3 regions of the Rhizobium sp. GW821-FHT14E12 genome follow, and region 1 is predicted to be linked to each of the others. Evidence: riboswitches for the same ligand, from Rfam matches in the RefSeq annotation. Region 1 holds a riboswitch; each other region holds the start of a gene.
The links. A riboswitch is a leader RNA that binds a small molecule or an ion and turns the genes downstream of it on or off. The one in region 1 is predicted to bind cobalamin.

Region 2: another riboswitch for cobalamin. It lies ahead of AC1RO0_RS09255 (ABC transporter substrate-binding protein); the one in region 1 lies ahead of nrdH (glutaredoxin-like protein NrdH).
Region 3: another riboswitch for cobalamin. It lies ahead of AC1RO0_RS30735 (aromatic ring-hydroxylating oxygenase subunit alpha); the one in region 1 lies ahead of nrdH (glutaredoxin-like protein NrdH).

Annotation. Positions count from the first base shown of each region.
Region 1 covers NZ_JBXAPH010000010.1:109,635-116,143, reverse strand. Annotated here, with positions in the region: gene AC1RO0_RS27270 (ABC transporter ATP-binding protein) at 1-1,090, shown strand, start outside; gene AC1RO0_RS27265 (sensor histidine kinase) at 1,216-2,280, shown strand; gene AC1RO0_RS27260 (response regulator transcription factor) at 2,283-2,891, shown strand; gene AC1RO0_RS27255 (hypothetical protein) at 2,986-3,342, opposite strand; cobalamin riboswitch at 3,650-3,876, shown strand; gene nrdH (glutaredoxin-like protein NrdH) at 4,125-4,346, shown strand; gene nrdI (class Ib ribonucleoside-diphosphate reductase assembly flavoprotein NrdI) at 4,361-4,774, shown strand; gene nrdE (class 1b ribonucleoside-diphosphate reductase subunit alpha) at 4,744-6,509, shown strand, end outside.
Region 2 covers NZ_JBXAPH010000002.1:227,173-233,681, forward strand. Annotated here, with positions in the region: gene AC1RO0_RS09240 (ABC transporter ATP-binding protein) at 1-548, shown strand, start outside; gene AC1RO0_RS09245 (shikimate dehydrogenase family protein) at 549-1,367, shown strand; gene AC1RO0_RS09250 (bifunctional sugar phosphate isomerase/epimerase/4-hydroxyphenylpyruvate dioxygenase family protein) at 1,373-3,262, shown strand; cobalamin riboswitch at 3,531-3,764, shown strand; gene AC1RO0_RS09255 (ABC transporter substrate-binding protein) at 3,949-4,980, shown strand; gene AC1RO0_RS09260 (FecCD family ABC transporter permease) at 4,977-6,005, shown strand; gene AC1RO0_RS09265 (ABC transporter ATP-binding protein) at 6,002-6,509, shown strand, end outside.
Region 3 covers NZ_JBXAPH010000019.1:21,544-28,052, reverse strand. Annotated here, with positions in the region: gene AC1RO0_RS30740 (FAD-binding oxidoreductase) at 1-795, opposite strand, end outside; gene AC1RO0_RS30735 (aromatic ring-hydroxylating oxygenase subunit alpha) at 799-2,043, opposite strand; cobalamin riboswitch at 2,142-2,345, opposite strand; gene AC1RO0_RS30730 (ACT domain-containing protein) at 2,560-2,973, opposite strand; gene AC1RO0_RS30725 (DUF6656 family protein) at 3,078-3,689, shown strand; gene AC1RO0_RS30720 (L-threonylcarbamoyladenylate synthase) at 3,748-4,722, shown strand; gene AC1RO0_RS30715 (FAD-binding oxidoreductase) at 4,757-6,187, shown strand; gene AC1RO0_RS30710 (DNA translocase FtsK) at 6,459-6,509, opposite strand, start outside.

The DNA.
Region 1 (6,509 bases):
CTTCGAAGGCAAGCCGGTGACCGGTCCTAACTCGGGCGTCTCCGTCGTCTTTCAGAGCTTCGCGCTCTTCCCCTGGCTTTCGGTCCTGCAGAATGTCGAACTCGGCCTCGAAGCCCAGGGCGTCGCACCGGCCGAACGGCGCAAGCGGGCGCTTGCCGCTATCGACCTCATCGGCCTCGACGGTTTCGAAAGCGCCTATCCGAAGGAACTGTCGGGCGGCATGCGCCAGCGCGTCGGCCTTGCCCGCGCCCTTGTCGTGCGCCCGAAAGTCCTTTTGATGGACGAGCCCTTTTCGGCGCTCGACGTGCTGACGGCGGAGACACTGCGCACCGATCTGCTCGATCTGTGGTGCGAAGGCCGGATGCCGATCGAATCCATTTTGATGGTGACGCATAATATCGAAGAGGCCGTACTGATGTGCGACCGCATCCTGATCTTCGGATCAAACCCCGGCCGCGTCATCGCCGAAATTCGCGTCGACCTGCCGCAGCCGCGCAACCGTCTCGACCCCACCTTCCGGATGCTGGTCGAGGACATCTATGCACGGATGACCGCGAAGACCGGCACCACGGCGCGCGACGGGCTGTTCCCGGGCACCGGCATCGCCATGGCCCTGCCGCGGGTATCGACCAACCTGATGTCCGGCCTGATCGAGACGGTCGCGGCCGAACCCTACCGGGGACAGGCCGACCTGCCGCCGCTTGCAGCCCATCTCCATCTCGGCATCGACGATCTCTTCCCGGTCGCGGAAACACTGCAACTGCTGCGCTTTGCCGATCTGGAAGGCGGCGATATCCGGCTGACGGCCCCGGGCCTGCGCTTCTTCGACAGCGACGTCGACGAACGCAAGCGCCTGTTCGAACAGCATCTCGCCACCTATGTGCCGCTCGCCGCCCATATCCGCCGCGTCCTCGACGAGCGGCCGACCCATCGCGCGCCGGCCCGGCGTTTTCGCGACGAGCTCGAGGATTACATGTCGGAGGATTATGCCGATACCACGCTGAAAGCCGTGACGAACTGGGCTCGTTATGCCGAATATTTCGCCTATGACGAGAATGCAGACCTGTTCACGCTTGAAAACCCGAGCTGAGAACCACGCCTGATCATGGCCGACCATTGGCCCACCGCAATGGTCGGCATTGCTCATGGCTTTCCGATCGTGCACCCTGCCGTCGCATGTGCAGCGGCGGATTCGGGTGGGAAGGGTAAGGCGATATGAGGCGCGAGGTCCTGCGATATCTGGTCGAGGCGCCCTTGATGTGGCTGGGCATTACGCTGCTCGCCGCCCTGATCTTCGTTGCCGACACGGTAACCAATCTGGAGATCGCCTTTGCGGTGCTCTATGTCTCGGTGATCCTCATCTCCGTGCGCTCCGGCCGGCCCGGGGCCGTCATGGTCGTGGGGATCGCCTGTGCTGTCCTCACCATAGTCAGCTATTGTCTGACACGGCATGGAAATTCCCAATCCGGCATGGTGAACGGGGCCATAAGCCTGCTTGCGATCGCCGCGACCACCTATCTGGCGATCCGGATCGAGGCGACCGAGGCAAGGGCAAGGCAGGCGCAATCCGAACTCGCGCGGATGTCGCGTATCATGACGATGGGCGAACTCAGCACCTCCATCGCCCATGAGGTGAGCCAGCCGATCACCGCGATCGTGGCCAATGGCAACGCCGCGCTACGCTGGCTGTCGGCGGCACCCTCCAACCAGGAGGAAGCACGGCGCGCGCTCGACAGGATAGTCAAGGATGCGGGCCGCGCCGGCGAGGTGATCGGCCGCGTCCGCAGCCTGGTTGCGCGAACAGCGCCATCGCGCGACAGCATCGACATGGCCGAGACGATCACCGAGGCGTTGGCGCTCGTCCGTGGCGAGATTCGCGAAAACCATATCCTGCTGCGCACCGAACTTGCCAACGATCTACCATCCGTAACGGGCGATCGAGTCCAGCTGCAGCAGGTGATCCTAAACTTCGTCATCAATGCCATCGAAGCGATGGCGGGCGTCGATGCGGAGAAACGCGAACTGCTGGTCAGCGCCGCAGCTGACGACAAGAAGATAACGGTCAGCGTGCGCGACACCGGCATGGGCGTGCCGCCAGCCACTTCCGACAAGATGTTCGAAGCCTTCTTCACGACCAAGACGACAGGAATGGGGATGGGGTTGGCGATCAGCCGGTCGATCGTCGAGGCGCATGGCGGCACGGTCTATACGGCGCCCAACTTCCCGCATGGCGCGGTGTTCGGCTTCATCCTGCCGTGGGATACTGGAGTGAGAGGATGACCATGCCGGAGCAGAAACCGACCATCTACGTCATCGACGACGATCCATCCGTCCGGAACGGACTGGACAGCCTCCTGCGCTCGGTCGGCTATGACGTCAGCAGCTTCCCATCGCCACGGGATTTCCTCGGCCACCAGCGATCCGATGGTCCGTCCTGCCTTGTCCTTGACGTCAGGATGCCGGATGCAAGCGGCCTTGATTTCCAGGACGAGTTGGCAAGGACCGGCAATCCCTTGCCCATCATATTCCTGACCGGCCACGGCGACGTGCCTATGTCCGTGAGGGCGATGAAGGCCGGGGCTACGGAGTTTCTGCTCAAGCCCTTTCGGGAACAGGATCTTCTCGACGCCCTTCGGCAAGCTTTGGAAAAAGATCGCGCCCGGCTTCGCCAGGACGCTGCGACAACCGATCTGCGGGAGCGGTTTGCGACGCTGACGGTGCGGGAGCGTGAGGTGATGGCGCTCGTCGCCCGCGGACGCCTCAACAAGCAGATCGCCGCCGAACTCGGCCTGAGCGAAATCACGGTGAAGGTTCATCGCGGCCAGGCGATGCGCAAGATGCAAGCGGGATCCGTCGCCGACCTCATCAGGATGGCCGACGCGCTCGGATAGCTGGAATGCCTGTCCAAGGCACGATCGAAATCATGCCTTGGCGCCATGCTTCGGCCCGCCGGCTACATTGGTCGCGGCGGATAATGCCTGCGCCTCAATTGAGGGCCGGGCAGCCGCGTCGATTGGCAAAGACCATGCGGTCGGGGCCACCGTCGTTCCAGCCGCGAACGACAATGCGTCGCCCATTGTTTTCGACCGAATCAATGCGTCGGAAACCTTCCTGGCGGGCGGCATCCATAAGGTCGCGCCGGCTGCAACCACCACGGTCACCACGGTCACGATCCCTGCGCGGACCATCCCAGTCCTGATCCTGCCGGCGGTCCCATCTTGGCGGCTGCCTGTATCCGTCATCGTCGCCGTAATACTGCGCCATGGCGACAGACGGCATCAATTGCGTTGCGGCCAAGCCGGCCAACGCGATGAAAGAAACTCGTGCAAAACGTCTAAACATCCTTCGCTCCTCACTTTGATATCGATGGCATGGATGGGTGATATTGCACTCAACATGAACGCTATCCGAACAAACCGTTCATACAGTCCCAACGCGATCGTCCCCGAAAATACCGCCCCATAATGCTGTATTTCCCCAGATATGAAAACTAGGGTTGTGACCAGTGAAGGCAAGCACGGGAATTTGGCTCACCGGAAGAGGCAACGGAACGAAGGAAAGCAACGCCTCCCCAAGGGCGGCGTTGCTCTATCCCCACGAAACGCGACGGCATGTCATCATATCGATTGACGAAATTCCAACCTCGTCTACTATATCTAGTGTTCGAGGTTCTTCCGATTCGCAAGGATTGGAGGCTAAGACGGGAATACGGTGCGCGACTGTCCATTATGGGCGCCGCAATTCCGGAGCTGCCCCCGCAACTGTAAGCGGCGAGCATCTATCCAGCGAAAGCCACTGAAGCATGATGTTTCGGGAAGGCGAGGATCGATGCAACGACCCGCGAGCCAGGAGACCTGCCTCAAACAAAACGTCCACGGGCGGGGTGTCCGGAAGGTCGCGATGTACTGCGGAATGACGCCGCTCGTACACGCCTCCCCGAACTCCTGCGATCAGTCAACTTCGGGGTGAAGTCCATGTCGAATTTATCAAGCCAGTCCCTGCGCGAGTAGCCGCGCGTCCACGTCCGAATCCGGGCGTGTGCTGACCCATCTTCATTTTCTTCGAACGGGCATCGGCGGATGTCCGAACGATATCGTGCGCCTTTCAAAGATACGAGGACAATCATGAGCATCACCGTCTACAGCAAGCCCGCCTGCGTCCAATGCACCGCAACCACAAGGGCACTCGACCGTCACGGCATCAACTATCAGATCATCGATGTTTCCATCGATGATGCCGCCTTCGAACTGGTGCAGGGCCTCGGCTACCGCCAGGTCCCGGTGGTCGTCGCGGGCGAGCAGCACTGGGCGGGCTTCCGGCCCGACATGATCAGCGCGCTTGCCTGATGGAACAGCCGTCGATGGGGCAGATCGTCTATTTCTCCAGCCGGTCCGAGAACACCCATCGCTTCATCGGCAAGCTCGGCCTGGACGCCGTGCGAATACCGGCCCGTCCGGATGAGCTTTTCCGTGTCCACCAGCCCTTCGTCCTCGTGGTGCCGACCTATAGCGGCGACAGCGGCAAGGGCGCGGTTCCAAAACAGGTGATCCGTTTCCTGAACGAAACGGAGAACCGATCGAACATCCGAGGCGTGATCGCCGCGGGCAACAGCAACTTCGGAGCGACCTTCGGGATCGCCGGCGACATCATCTCCGCCAAATGCCAGGTGCCGTATCTTTACAGGTTCGAGCTGATCGGCACGGAAGAGGACGTCGCCAATGTCAGAGATGGATTGGAACGATTTTGGACACGCTCACACACGAACGCCCGGTGAAGGCCACCGAAACGCAGCTCGACTATCATGCGCTGAACGCCATGCTGAACCTTTACGACGAGGGCGGCAAAATCCAGCTCGACAAGGACCGGCTGGCGGCGAAGCAGTATTTTCTCCAGCACGTCAACCAGAACACCGTCTTCTTTCATAACCTCAGAGAGAAGCTCGATTATCTGGTGACCGAGGGCTATTACGAGCGCGAGGTTCTCGACCAGTATTCCTTCAACTTCGTGCGCGATCTCTTCGATCACGCCTATGCGAAGAAGTTCAGGTTCCCGACATTTCTCGGGGCGTTCAAATATTACACCAGCTACACGCTGAAGACCTTTGACGGAAAACGTTACCTCGAGCGCTACGAAGACCGCATCTGCATGGTGGCGCTGACCCTGGCGCAGGGCAATGAATCGGTTGCCAAGGACATGGTCGACGAAATCATTGCTGGCCGCTTCCAGCCGGCGACCCCGACCTTCCTCAATGCCGGCAAGAAGCAGCGCGGCGAACTGGTCTCCTGCTTCCTGATGCGTGTCGAGGACAATATGGAGTCCATCGGACGCTCGATCAACTCGGCGCTTCAGCTCTCCAAGCGCGGCGGCGGCGTCGCGCTCTCGCTCACCAACATCCGCGAGGCCGGCGCGCCGATCAAGCATATCGAAAACCAGTCATCCGGCATCATTCCGGTGATGAAGTTGCTGGAAGACAGCTTCTCCTACGCCAACCAGCTCGGTGCCCGGCAAGGGGCGGGCGCGGTCTATCTGAACGCGCATCACCCCGACATCATGCGGTTCCTGGACACCAAGCGCGAGAATGCCGACGAGAAGATCAGGATCAAGACGCTGTCGCTCGGCGTTGTCGTCCCTGATATCACCTTCGAACTCGCGAAGAACAACGAGGACATGTACCTGTTCTCGCCCTACGACGTCGAGCGCGTCTATGGCGTGCCCTTCACGGAAATTTCCGTGACGGAGAAATACCGCGAGATGGTGGCCGACAACCGTATCCGCAAGAAGAAGATCAAGGCGCGCGATTTCTTCCAGGTGATTGCCGAAATCCAGTTCGAGAGCGGCTATCCCTACATCATGTTCGAGGACACGGTGAACCGCGCCAATCCGATCGCCGGGCGCATCACCATGAGCAACCTGTGCTCCGAAATCCTTCAGGTGAGCGAGGCAAGCACCTACAGGGACGATCTTTCCTATGAGCATATGGGCAAGGATATTTCCTGCAATCTCGGCTCCCTGAATATCGCCGCGGCCATGGATTCGGACGACTTTGGCAAGACAATCGAGACGGCAATACGGTCGCTGACGGCGGTCTCCGACATGAGCCACATCTCGTCGGTGCCCTCGATCGAAAAGGGCAATGATGAGAGCCATGCGATCGGTCTCGGCCAGATGAACCTGCATGGCTATCTCGCTCGCGAGCGGATTTTCTACGGTTCCGAGGAAGGCGTCGATTTCACCAATATCTATTTCTATACCGTGACCTATCACGCCATCCGCGCCTCCAATCGCCTGGCAGTGGAGCGGGAGCGCAGCTTCAAGGGGTTCGAGAATTCGAAATACGCCTCTGGCGACTATTTCGATAAATACATCGAACAGGAATGGAAGCCTGCAACGGAGCGGGTTGGAACACTGTTCGAAACCGCAGGCATCGACATTCCGACGCAGGAAGACTGGCTGGAGCTGAAGCAGGCCGTGATGACATCGGGCCTCTATAACCAGAACTTGCAGGCTGT
Region 2 (6,509 bases), on a different contig from region 1:
TGATACTGGATGGCGGCGATGTCACCGGCAGTCTGCCGGCCACGATGTTGCAAAGGGGCGTGACCTATGTCCCCCAGGGGCGTAACCTGTTTCCGATGCTGTCGGTGCGCCACAATCTCGAAATCGGAGGGATCTCATCGTCCGACCAGGCGAAGATCAACCGCCGCATCGAAGAGGTGATGGAACAATTCCCGATCCTGAAGGAAAAGCAGAAGGATCAGGCCATCACCCTGTCGGGCGGCCAGCAGAAGCAGCTGGAGATCGCCCGCGCCCTGTTGCTCGATCCGAAGCTCATCCTCATCGACGAGCCGTCGATCGGGCTGTCGCCGCAGATGGTGAGCGAGACCTTCAGGACGCTGATCAGGCTGCGCGACGAGGGCGTCACCATCCTGATGGTCGAGCAGAATGCGAAGGCCGCACTTGCCATGTCGGATTATGGTCTCGTGCTGGAGCAGGGTCGAACGAGAATGCATGACAAGGCCGACAAGCTGCTTTCCGACCCACGCGTGGGACAGCTTTTCCTTGGCGCCCATCTAGAGGAGGCCTGAATGTCCGCGCTCCCCTCGATAACCGGCAACACCTGCTTCGTTCCTCTGATCGGACATCCGGTGCGGCAGGTAAAGTCGCCGGTTCCGATGAACGAATGGTTTGCCGCGCATCATGTCGATGCGGTCATGGTGCCGGTCGATATCGAGCCGGAGCGCGTGCGAGCCTTTATCGAGAGCCTGCGCGGCACCGGCAATTGCGCTGGGCTGTCCGTGACCATGCCGCATAAGCTGGTCGCGTTTTCCGCAGTGGACGAGTTGACCCCGCGTGCCCGAAAGGCCGGGGCGGTCAATACCATCCGGCGCAATGGCGATGGGAGCTTAAGCGGGGATATGCTCGATGGGGTGGCCATGGTACGCGCTCTGGAGCAGAACGGCATGGCTCTCGGTGGCAAGGCCGTTCTGGTCGTCGGTGCCGGTGGCGCGGGCTCGGCGATCATCCATGCACTGGCGGAAGCCGGCGCGGCCGCCATCGTCATTATCGAGAGGGATCCGGCCAAGAGCCTAAGTGTCGTCAACCGGATACGGGCAGATCATCCGGCGATTGCCGTGTTCGATCATCTTCCGGAAGGCCTCAAGGTGGATGTCGCCATCAATGCGTCGCCGACCGGCATGTCGGCGACCGATCTTCATCCGTTCCCACTCGATTCCCTTCCCGATTTGCAGATGGTCGCGGAAGCGGTGACCAAGCCTGAGGTGACCGATTGGCTGCGAGCGGCCGAGGCGCGCGGCATCCGCATACAGCCCGGCGCGCAAATGACGCTCGCGCAGCTCGAAGCACAGATATCATTCTGGGGACTTAACCCCGACAAGGAGGTTTGACCACAATGAAGACGTCGATTGCGACTGTATCGATCAGTGGGGAATTGCCGGAAAAGCTTGAGGCGATTGCGCGGGCTGGCTTCGACGGGGTGGAAATCTTCGAGAATGATTTCCTGGCTTTCGACGGCAGTCCGGCCGATGTCGGGCGGATGGTGCGCGACCACGGGCTGGAGATCACGCTCTTCCAGCCCTTCCGTGATTTCGAGGGCATGCAGGAGCCGCTTCGGTCTCGGACCTTCGACCGGGCGGAGCGCAAGTTCGATGTCATGCAGGAACTCGGCACCGATCTCGTGCTGGTCTGCTCCAATGTCTCGCCGGCTTCGCTCGGCGGCATCGACCGGGCGGCGGCCGATTTCCATGAACTCGGCGAGCGCGCCGCGAAGCGCGGCTTGAAGGTCGGCTACGAGGCGCTGGCCTGGGGCCGGCACATCAACGACCATCGTGACGCGTGGGAAATTGTGCGTCGGGCCGACCATCCCAATATCGGCCTGATCCTCGACAGCTTTCACACGCTGTCGCGCAAGATCGACATCAATTCGATCCGCTCCATTCCAAAGGACAAGATCTTCATCGTCCAGCTGGCGGACGCGCCGCTCATCGACATGGACCTGCTCTACTGGAGCCGGCATTTCCGCAATATGCCGGGCGAGGGCGATCTGCCCGTGACGGCCTTTGCGACGGCTGTCGCCGAGACCGGCTATGATGGCTATTTCTCGCTGGAAATCTTCAACGACCAGTTCCGCGGTGGCTCGTCGCGCTCAATCGCTGCCGACGGATATCGCTCGCTGATCTATCTCGGTGACCAGGTGCGGCGCAATCCCAATGCCAGCGGTCTGAGCGTCCCGGCTATGCCCGAGCGCGTACCGGTAAAAGGTGTGGGCTTCGTGGAATTTTCCACCGACGAGGACGATGCGGGCGATCTCACCGGCCTCCTGCATACGCTCGGCTTCCGCAAGGTCGCGGTGCACAGGACGAAGACGGTCAGTCTTTTTCAGCAGGGCGATATCCGCATTCTCGTCAATACCGACAGAGCGGGATTTGCCAATTCCTCCTTTGCCGTGCACGGCACTTCGGCCTATGCGATGGCGCTTGTCGTAGACGATGCCCAGGCTGCGCTTGCCCGCGCCGTTGCTCTCGGCGCTGAGCCCTTCGGCCAGCCGGTTGCCCCGGGTGAAGTGGAGATGCCAGCGATCCGCGGCGTCGGCGGCGGATTGATCTATCTCATCGACGACAAGGGCGATCTCGGCCATTTCGCAGAAATCGATTTCCTGGCCGTCGAGGACGATGTGGAGGTCGTGCCGGCCCACCTCCGGCATGTCGACCACATCGCCCAGACGGTCGCCTATGATGAAATGCTGACCTGGCTTCTCTTCTACAGCTCGATCTTCGAAACCCACAAGACGCCGATGGTCGACATCATCGATCCGGCCGGCGTGGTGCGTAGCCAGGTGGTGGAAAATGACGCCGGCACGCTGCGGATCACGCTGAACGGCGCGGAGAACCGCCGGACGCTCGCCGGTCACTTCATCGCGGAAAAGTTCGGCTCCGGTGTGCAGCACCTCGCCTTCCAGACCGACGACATTTTCAAGACAGCGGAAGCACTGAGGAAGAACGGTTTCCAGCCCTTGCCCATCTCACCGAACTATTACGGTGATGTCGAAGCGCGCTTCGGTCTCGATCCGGAACTGACCGAGCGGCTGAAGGCAGAGAACATTCTCTACGACCGCGACGAGCACGGCGAATTCTTCCAGCTCTATAGCGGCACCTTCGGTGAGGGCTTCTTCTTCGAGATCGTTCAGCGCGGTGGTTACCGGGGATATGGCGCCCCGAATGCCATCTTCCGCATCGCCGCACTCAAGAAGCATCTCCGGCCGGAAGGCCTGCCAAGAGAATGAATGTGACCCGTAGCCGGATTATCGTTTCCGTGCGGAGCCGTCGGCCGGCCGTCACGCATGGCACTGCTTGATGGTGCCGGTATCGGCTAATAATTCCCAGCGTTTCACAGATTGGATCATGTGAACTGGACAGGCGCCAGAAAGTTTGATAGCGAGTGTAATGTTATTACATTACCGAATTGGTTTACCATGACACTGAGATCGACGATGGTCGCGAGGGGTATTTTCAAGTGGGCGTCTTCGCAGCTTGACGCAACCGTCGTGCTTGGCATAACTGGACGCGACGGTTCCCCGACGATGACTCCGAGGGGATTAATAGGGAACACGGTGAGGACGACCCAAAAGGGACTGAGACCGTGGCTGCCCCCGCAACTGTAAGCGGATTGCCGTCCATCCTCGTGGCGCCGAAAGGTGCCGTGCCACTGCGTCGATCGGATGCGGGAAGGCAGATGGACGACTGATATCCGTGAGCCAGGAGACCTGCCGTCGAAGATCTATCCAATGTCACGGGCGGGGATGCCCGAAACAGGAGCAGGACATGACTATCCTTCACGCTTCGCAGCGCCTTGGTGCGCTGCCTTCCCCGAATTTTGACGATCATTCGACCGCTCGGACTGCCTGTTGGGCATTCTGACCTTCACCACCGCCCTTTTCGGGCGGCGTTCACATCACTTCGGGGAATTATGATGAAGACCATTTTCAAGCGGCCATTGCGCGCCGGTTTATTTGCCATGTCGTTGATCGTCGCCGGCTTGCCGGGGCAGGCGGGAGCGGCTGAAACCAGCTACCCTCTCACGCTCCAGAATTGCGGCCGGCAGATCACCATCCAGAAGGCGCCGTCGCGCACGGTTTCTATCGGCCAAAGCACGACGGAAATCCTCTATCGCCTCGGTGTTGCCGACAAGGTGGTCGGCACAGCACTCTGGGTTGGGCCGGTGCTCAAGGGCTATGAGGATGTCAACGCCAAGATCGAGCGCCTTGCCGACAACGATCCGAGCTTCGAAAGCGTCGTCGGAAAGAAGCCGGATATCGTCACTGTTCAGTTCCAGTGGCAGGTCGGGCCGGAAGGCGTGGTCGCCAAGCCGGAGCAGTTCGAAGAGCTGGGCATCCCGGTCTATACCTCGCCGTCGGATTGCGTCGGCAAGGAGAACTCCGCCTCCAGTGACGGCGTTCGCCATCAGGTCTTCACCATGGGTCTCGTCTATCAGGAGATCCGCGATCTCGCGAAGATCTACAATGTGCAGGACAAGGGCGAGGAAGTGGTCGATGATCTGAAGCAGCGCGAAGCGGCAGCCCGTGCCAAGGTTGCTTCCGCACAGGGCAAGCTTTCCGCCGTCTTCTGGTTTTCCAGCGCCAAGGATGCCGATCCCTATGTGGCGGGCCGCAACGGCGCGCCGGGCTACATCATGTCGGCGCTCGGCATCAAGAATGTCATCGAGACCGATGATGAGTGGCCGACCGTCGGCTGGGAGACCATTGCCAAGGCCAATCCAAGCATGATCGTGGCGGCTGCCATGGAGCGGCGCCGTTATCCGCTGGATAGCGCGGAGGCTAAGCGGAAATTCCTGGAAAAGGATCCTGTCGCAAGCCTGATGCCCGCCGTCAAAAGTGGTCATATCTTCGAGATGGATGCGCAGGCGATGAACCCGACCATTCGTACCATCGAAGGCATAGAGGCGCTTGCTGACGCCATCGCTGCGGCCGGCCTGACACAGTGAGTCGCGCTCTTTCATCGATCGGGCGAACGGGTACAATCGCCTTGGCGCTCGCCATTCTTGTTGCCGCGCTCTGGCTGGGCGCGGCGATCGGCGAGACCTCGATCCCGTTTGAGACCGTCGCCAAGACCGTGGCCAATCGGCTTTGGGGCGCCGGTTATCCGCTCGAACCGATCGATGAGGGTATCGTCTGGAGCTATCGGCTGAGCCGCGCGGTCGTTGGAGCCTCTTGCGGGGCGGCACTGGCCCTGTCCGGCGTCGTGCTGCAATCGCTGTTGCGCAATCCGCTGGCCGATCCCTACATTCTCGGAATTTCCGCCGGCGCCTCCACCGGCGCCGTCGGTGTCGCGATCCTCGGGCTGGGCGCGGGCGTCCTGACGATGCCGATGGGCGCTTTCCTCGGTGCGCTCGTCGCCTTCGCCCTCGTTGCCTTGCTGGCCGTCAGGGCCGGGCGTGGGACGGCCGCGATCATTTTGGCGGGGGTCGTGGGCTCGCAGCTCTTCAATGCGCTCACCTCCTTCATCGTCACCAAGGCGGCGACGGCCGAACAGGCGCGCGGCATCATGTTTTGGCTGCTCGGCAATCTCTCCGGCGTGCGCTGGCCGGATGCTTGGCTGGCAATTCCCGCCGCACTACTGGGGCTCATCATCTGCCTCTGGCATGCCCGGTCGCTCGATGCCTTCACCTTCGGCTTAGAATCGGCGGCCTCGCTCGGCATTTCGGTGCGTCGCACCTATCTCGTGCTCGTCGGCACATCCGCCATGATGACCGCCGTCATGGTGTCGATCGTCGGCTCCATCGGCTTTGTCGGACTGGTCATCCCGCACGCGGCGCGGATGCTGGTGGGTGTTCGCCATGGCGTGCTTCTGCCGGCAGCGGCCCTGATCGGTGCCATCTTCATGATTGCGGCCGACATCCTGTCGCGCACCCTGATACACGGCCAGGTCCTGCCGATCGGGGTGATCACCGCTCTTGTCGGAGCGCCCGCCTTCGCCTTGATCTTGAGCCAGAAGAGAGCACGCGCATGAACCTGTCGGCACGGAATGTTTCGTGGAATGCCGGCGGGCAAGCCATTGTGCAGGATATATCGCTGGATGTCCGTGCTGGCGAGTTTCTCGGCATCATCGGGCCGAACGGCTCAGGCAAGACGAGCCTGATGATGATGCTGTCCGGCATCCGCAAGCCGAAGACCGGGGAGATCCTCGTGGATGGCACGCCGATCCACTCTCTCGGGCGGCGCGAACTCTCCCGGCGTCTGGCCCTGGTGGAGCAACAGGCAGATACCGGCGAGCGGATCACCGCCAGACAGGCCGTTGAACTCGGCCGCACGCCCTATCTCGGTGCGTTATCGCCCTGGTCGGCGACGGATGACGCGATCGTCGAAGCTGCCCTTGCCAATGTCGACATGCTCCATCTTTCCGGCCGGCTGTGGCACACGCTTTCGGGCGGAGAGCGCCAGCGATTGCACATTGGCCGCGCGCTCGCACAGCAGCCAAAGATCCTGCTCCTCGATGAGCCGACGAACCATCTCG
Region 3 (6,509 bases), on a different contig from region 1:
CAGCGGCGTTGCCGCCTGCGCTGGCTGGAAGCTTTCCTGATGGTAGCGCGTCATGTCGAAGCCGTGGGCTACCAGCATGGAACGGACGGCGTCCATGAAGACTTCCGGGCCGCAGCAGAAGATCGTGCGGTCCATGAAATCGGGCGCCAGCAACCCGATCTTCGCCTTGTCGATACGGCCCTTCAGCCCCGACCAGAGATCGGTGCGGCCGCAGCCTTCGACAATGAAGCCGAGATCGAGGTTCGGCATGAAGCGGGCGAGATATTCCAGCTCCGAGCGGAAGATGATGTCGGCGGGGCTGCGCGAGCAATTGATGAAGGTGATGTCGGACAGCGGCGCGGTATCGGACATGTAGCGCGTCATCGCCATCATCGGCGTGACGCCGGAGCCGGCGGAAACGAAGAGATATTTCTCGCCGGGATGACGGACATGGCTGAAATCGCCAAGCGGACCGAAAGCCTTGACACGCATGCCGGGCTTCAGGTTCTCGAACATCCAGCGCGTGCCGATGCTGTCCTTCTGCGCCTTGACGGTAATGGCGATCGAGAGCGGGCGCGACGGGGTCGAGGACAGCGTATAGGTACGCATGACCGGCTCCGCAGCCGCTGGCAGCTCCAGGGTGACGAACTGGCCCGGCAGATAGCGGAACCAGTTATCCTTGTCGGAGCGGAAGGTGAAAGTCATCACATCGGGTGCTTCCGGCGTTGCCGAAAGGCATTCGAGCAGATGCTGCCTGTCGCTCCAGGGCTTCATCTGGTCCAGGTGCTGATGGCGGAGGGAGACGGTCATGTTCATAACTCAGGCAACCGCCGACAGCTTGGCTTGATCGCCCTGCAGCCGGTTGATCATGAAATTCGCGTACCATTCGACGAACTGCATCACGCCGCCTTCATCTTCCGGCGAATAGGGTCCGGGCTGGTAGGCGGGCGAGCGGATGCCGAAGGCATTTTCCTCGACGATCCGGCGGTCCTGATCGTTGGTCTCGGTCCAGACGTGGGTGAGTTCGTCGATGTTATAGTCGACCCCTTCGACCGCGTCCTTGTTGACGAGCCACTTGGTCGTGACCTGCGTTTGTTCGGGGCCGAGCGGCAGCACACGGAAGGTGATCGCATGGTCGGCAAGCACATGGTTCCATGTCGTCGGATAGTGGAAGAGCAGCAAGGTGCCTATATGGCTTTCCAGCACGTCGTTGGAGAGCGGCCGCTGCACGGCGCGCGCGCCCGACATGGTGTAGCTCTCGGCATCCTGGATGAGCGGCATGCGTGCGGCGCGGAACTGGCCGGACGGCGACATGCGGAATTCGCTTGGAAGGTCTGCCGCCTCGCACTTCGCCCAGTGCGCCGAAATCACCGGATCGTCCTTGGCGCCCTGCACGCCGGTCGCGCTCGGCGCTTCCGGATAGGTGCGGCAGAGTTCGGGATGGTTGGCCGCGCAATGATAGCATTCGCGATTGTTTTCCCAGACGAGCTTCCAGTTGCCCTTCTCGATGATCGTGCTTTCGAAGGCGACCTTGGTCTCGCCGAGGCGGTGGCGGACGAGATAGGGCTCGACCATGGCGCGGAACGGCGCGAAGTCCGGCGCCTGATCCGCAAGGCAGATGAAGATATAGCCGCCAACGCTTTCGCAATGGACCGGCTTCAGCGAGAACTCGCTCTTGTCGAAATCCTCCGGCATATGGCGGGCAAAGAGCAGGCTCCCGTTCAGTTCGTAGGTCCACTGATGATAGGGGCAGACCAGCTTTGCCGAAGAACCGCGCTCGGACGTGCAGACGCGCGAGCCGCGATGGCGACAGCTATTGTGGAAGGCGCGGATGACCTGATCGCGACCACGAACGATGACGACGGGATAGTCGCCGATCTGGACGGTGAAATAATTGCCGGCGCGCGGTACTTCGCAATCATGGCCGATGAACAGCCAGTCGCGATAATAGATCATTTCCATATCGAGCTTGAAATAATCCTGATCGGTATAAAAGGGCTGCTCCAGGCTGAAGCCCTCACGGCGGTTCTTCAATTGCCGCAAAACGTTGCTGCTGATGTCCATTTGCCTATCCTTGCGCGGTAGCGATCAGCAGGCAGAGGACATGCACGATCGGCCGCGAACGACCGCAACGCAATGTCCCGACCGCCCGCCGCGGTCAGTAAATCAGTCTCCCCAAGGCTGGTTTCCGGGCTCTGGAGCGGTCCCCTTAGAGGACCCCATGGCACCTTCCCAGGCTATCTCTGCCCAGTGGCTTCATTCGCCATGCCTTACTCCACCACCGTTGCGGGGGCAGCGCCGGATTTCGACCGGCTTCCCAATTCTCCGCCCCCCTAGCGGGCGGCACCTTGAGATTGATACCATCATAATCCGCGCCCTTCTCGCCGCTCTGCTGCAATGCGACATCCGCTTCGAAATTGACGACAGACCAAAGAAGAGTTTCACGGAGACGGCGGAATCAAAATATCGGAAGACAATTCAAATCCTTATGCGTCCACGAGCAGCATCGTTTTCTACTCGGACAGCACAGCAACGGTGACGCTTTGTCTTAATTGCGACAAAGCCGTTTGCGAGCACACCTCAAACTGGGCGTTGCCCAGCCGAAAGCGCCTGTAGCGCCGCCATTGCACGCGCGGCATCGGCCGCCGGCACGAAGATATGATCATGGTAATAACCGGCAACGACATTGGCGCTGATCCCCTCGTTTCCGAGCGCCGTCGCAAAGGCAGCCGTGAGACCCACGGCCTCCAGCGAGGAGTGGATTTCGAGGGTGATCATCCGCATCACCGACTCGGCCGGGAGCCCCGCTTGTCGAGCCGCCTCGACCGGCAAGATCAGCGTCACACCCTCCCTTTCCTGAAACAGTCCAACCGGATTCATATGGATGTAATCCGCCAGCGACGAGGCGGGCACGCTGCAATAGACGAGCTCACCCTCGACGAGATCAGGCTTCATGCCGGCAAGCAGCTGCTTGAGGTCGGTAATGCCAGGCATGGTTCTTTCCCTCTTCAACAATCCGCCGACAAAGGCACGCGCTTCAGCCCGGCTCAAGCTAGGCAATCTATCATGTGGTATTCAGACCTCCATGGCGAGCCGGCATGGCAAAGCTCAGATATTTCGATGCCAAGAAACCCGCCGACCCGGAGCCGACGCTGCCGGCACCCGGATATACGGAATTCCTGCGCACCGGCCGCATCAACCGCGACAAGACGCATTGGCTCGCCGAGGAGCGACGTTACCTCACCTTCGAGGAAGTGGCCGAACGCACGGCGAACAAGCTCAGGAGTGCGGGCGAAACGACCCATGGCCGGCTCAACAGCTTTCACCAGTCGATCCGCTTTCCCAAACTGATCTTCCATCACACGCTCAGGGATACGCCGCATCTCGGCTATTGCCACGTCACGGCGGCGCGGACGCAATTCGCGCAGTACGAAGAGGTGAGCTGGGCCTTCTACATCGCCAATTTCTTCGCCCGCCTCGGCCAGAATGACAATTTCTTCGAAGACATCAGCCTGAAATATTCGCGGATGTATTTCGCCGTCGCCATAAGGCCGGATGAGGACGTTTCAAAGAAGAAGCTGACGATCAATCGCGACGTGCGCGGCAACGGCGTGCTCTTCCACACCCATGATCCCCAGATCGCCGTCCGCAATGTGCTGCTGCTCGGCGCGCGCAACGAACAGCTCCGCGACATCATTCGCCAGCTTTGATCATTGATCCCCAAACTTGAAAAGCATAAGAACGGCCTGAACGGCAATCGGTCAGGCCATGGCGCGACATATAGATATTCTCCAGCATCCAGAGGCGGCAATAGCGGCGGCAACGGCAACTCTCGCCGAAGGTCTGCCAATCGGGCTGCCGACCGAGACGGTTTACGGGCTTGCCGCCGACGCCACCAACCCCGCCGCCATCACCCGCATCTACGAGACCAAGGGCCGGCCGCGCTTCAATCCGCTGATTTGCCATATGAGCGACCTCGCCATGGCCGAGCGCTATGCGATCTTCGATCCCATCTCGCGTAAGCTGGCGGAAGCCTTCTGGCCCGGTCCGCTGACGCTGGTATTGCCGCTGCGTCCGGAGAGCGACATTCATCCGCTGGCGACTGCCGGGCTCGATACGGTCGGCATCCGGATACCCCAAGGCTTTGCCGGCGAGCTAATCCGCGCTTTCGGACGGCCGCTTGCCGCTCCCAGCGCCAATACCTCCGGCAAGATCAGCGCCACCAGCGCCGATCATGTCCATGACGATCTCGGCGAGCGGATCTCGCTGATCCTCGATGCCGGAGCTTCGGTCGTCGGTGTCGAGTCGACCATCGTCAAGGTCGAGGACGGCGAGATGCGCCTGCTCAGGCCCGGTGGGCTGGCGGCCGACGAGATCGAGCGGATCGCGGGTCAATTGTTGAAACGCAAGAATGGCGCGTCGGCGGCCATCGAAGCGCCGGGGATGCTGGCCTCGCATTATGCGCCGGGTGCCGCGGTGCGACTCGACGCCACCGCCGTTTCCTCAGGCGAAGCGCTGATCCGCTTCGGCAGGCCCGATATTGCCGGCATCGAGACGGCAGCGGTCGTGCTCGACCTCAGCCCGTCCGGCGATCTTGCCGAGGCCGCCGCCAATCTTTTCGACTTCATGAAGCGCGCCGATGCCAGCGGCGCTGCGACCATCGCTTTTTCCAACATTCCGGACGAGGGCCTCGGCGAGGCCATCAACGACAGGCTGCAACGCGCGGCCGCGCCGAGAGAGTAAATCCGACCACACGCCATTCGGTAAAGGACACGCCATGAGCAGCGCCGCCCCCTCCTCCGCCCTTCTCGATCGCTTCGCCGCCATCGTCGGCGAAAAGCATGCGTTGCGGGAGGCAGTGGATCTCGCCCCGCATCTGGTCGAAAACCGCGGGCTCTATCATGGCGCATCGCCGATGCTGCTCAAGCCCGGCTCTGTGGAAGAAGTCTCAGCGATCCTGAAGCTTGCCAGCGAGACGAGCACGGCGATCGTGCCGCAGACCGGCAATACCGGCCTTGTCGGCGGCCAGACGCCACGCGAGGGCGGCTCCGACATCCTCCTGTCGCTGGAGCGCATGAACCGCATCCGCGATGTCGATCCGGTCGGCAATACGATGGTCGTCGATGGCGGCTGCATCCTCGCCGACGTGCATAAGGCGGCGGCGGAGCATAGCCGCATGTTTCCGCTGACGCTCGGCTCGGAAGGCTCGTGCCGCATTGCCGGCAACCTTTCCACCAATGCCGGCGGCACTGCCGTTCTCGCCTATGGCAATATGCGCCAGCTCTGCCTCGGCCTCGAAGTGGTGCTGCCGACCGGCGAAATCTGGAACGGGCTGCGCCGCCTGAAGAAGGACAATACCGGCTACGACCTGCGCGATCTCTTCATCGGCGCCGAAGGCACGCTCGGCGTCATCACCGGCGCGGTTCTGAAGCTTTTCCCGCAGCCGCTTGGTCATCAAGTGGCCTTTGCCGGCATCCAGTCGGTCGACGATGCGCTGACCCTGTTCAAGAACGCATCCGGCCTCTGCGGCACAGCGCTGACCGGCTTCGAACTGATGCCGCGCATCGGCGTTGAATTCACCGTGCGCAACATTCCCGGCGTTCGCGATCCGCTGGAAACGGTGCATCCCTGGTACGTGCTGATCGACGTCTCCACCTCGGATTCGGCCGAGACCGCCGAGCGGATGATGACGACACTGCTGGAAGAGGGTTATGAGGCAGGCCTGATCCAGGACGCGACCATCGGCAGCTCCGAGGCGCAGCAGAAGGCGCTGTGGCACATGCGCGAGAGCATGTCGGATGCGCAGAAGCCCGAGGGCGGCTCGATCAAGCACGATGTTTCCGTGCCGGTCGCGCGGATCCCACCATTCATGGCCGAGGCAGAGACGGCTGTGATGGCGGCCCTGCCCGGTGCCCGCATCTGCGCCTTCGGCCATATGGGCGACGGCAATATCCACTACAACATCTCCCAGCCCGTCGGCGCCGACAAGGAAGACTTCATCGGCCGCTGGCACGACATGAACAAGATCGTGCACGGCTTGGTGCTGAAGCATGGCGGCTCGATTTCCGCCGAGCACGGCATCGGCCAATTGAAGCGCGACGAACTGGCGTCGATCCGCTCGGATATCGAGATGGACCTGATGCGGCGGATAAAGACGGCGTTTGACCCGGCGGGGGTTATGAATCCGGGGAAGGTTTTGCGGGTGTAAGAAGCAAGCTCGGGGCCGACCCTCGTCCTTCGAGGCTACGCCCGATGGGCTTTGCACCTCAGGATGAGGGCGGACGGGCTGCAGGATCAGGCATATGGACTGCGGAAGCGGTAAGAAGAACGACGCTATTCCGACTGGGCAGGAAGATCAGCCCTCATCCTGAGGTGCCCTTCGAGGCGTGAGCCGAGATGGGCCTCGAAGGACGAGGGCGGGTGGAGACCAACGGCTGTTCCGACGAACGACAGCCATCGCTCAATTCATAGCAACACGCTCAATCAAAATCCTCATTGCTCGGCTGCGCTGCCTGCCCGCCACCATTCCG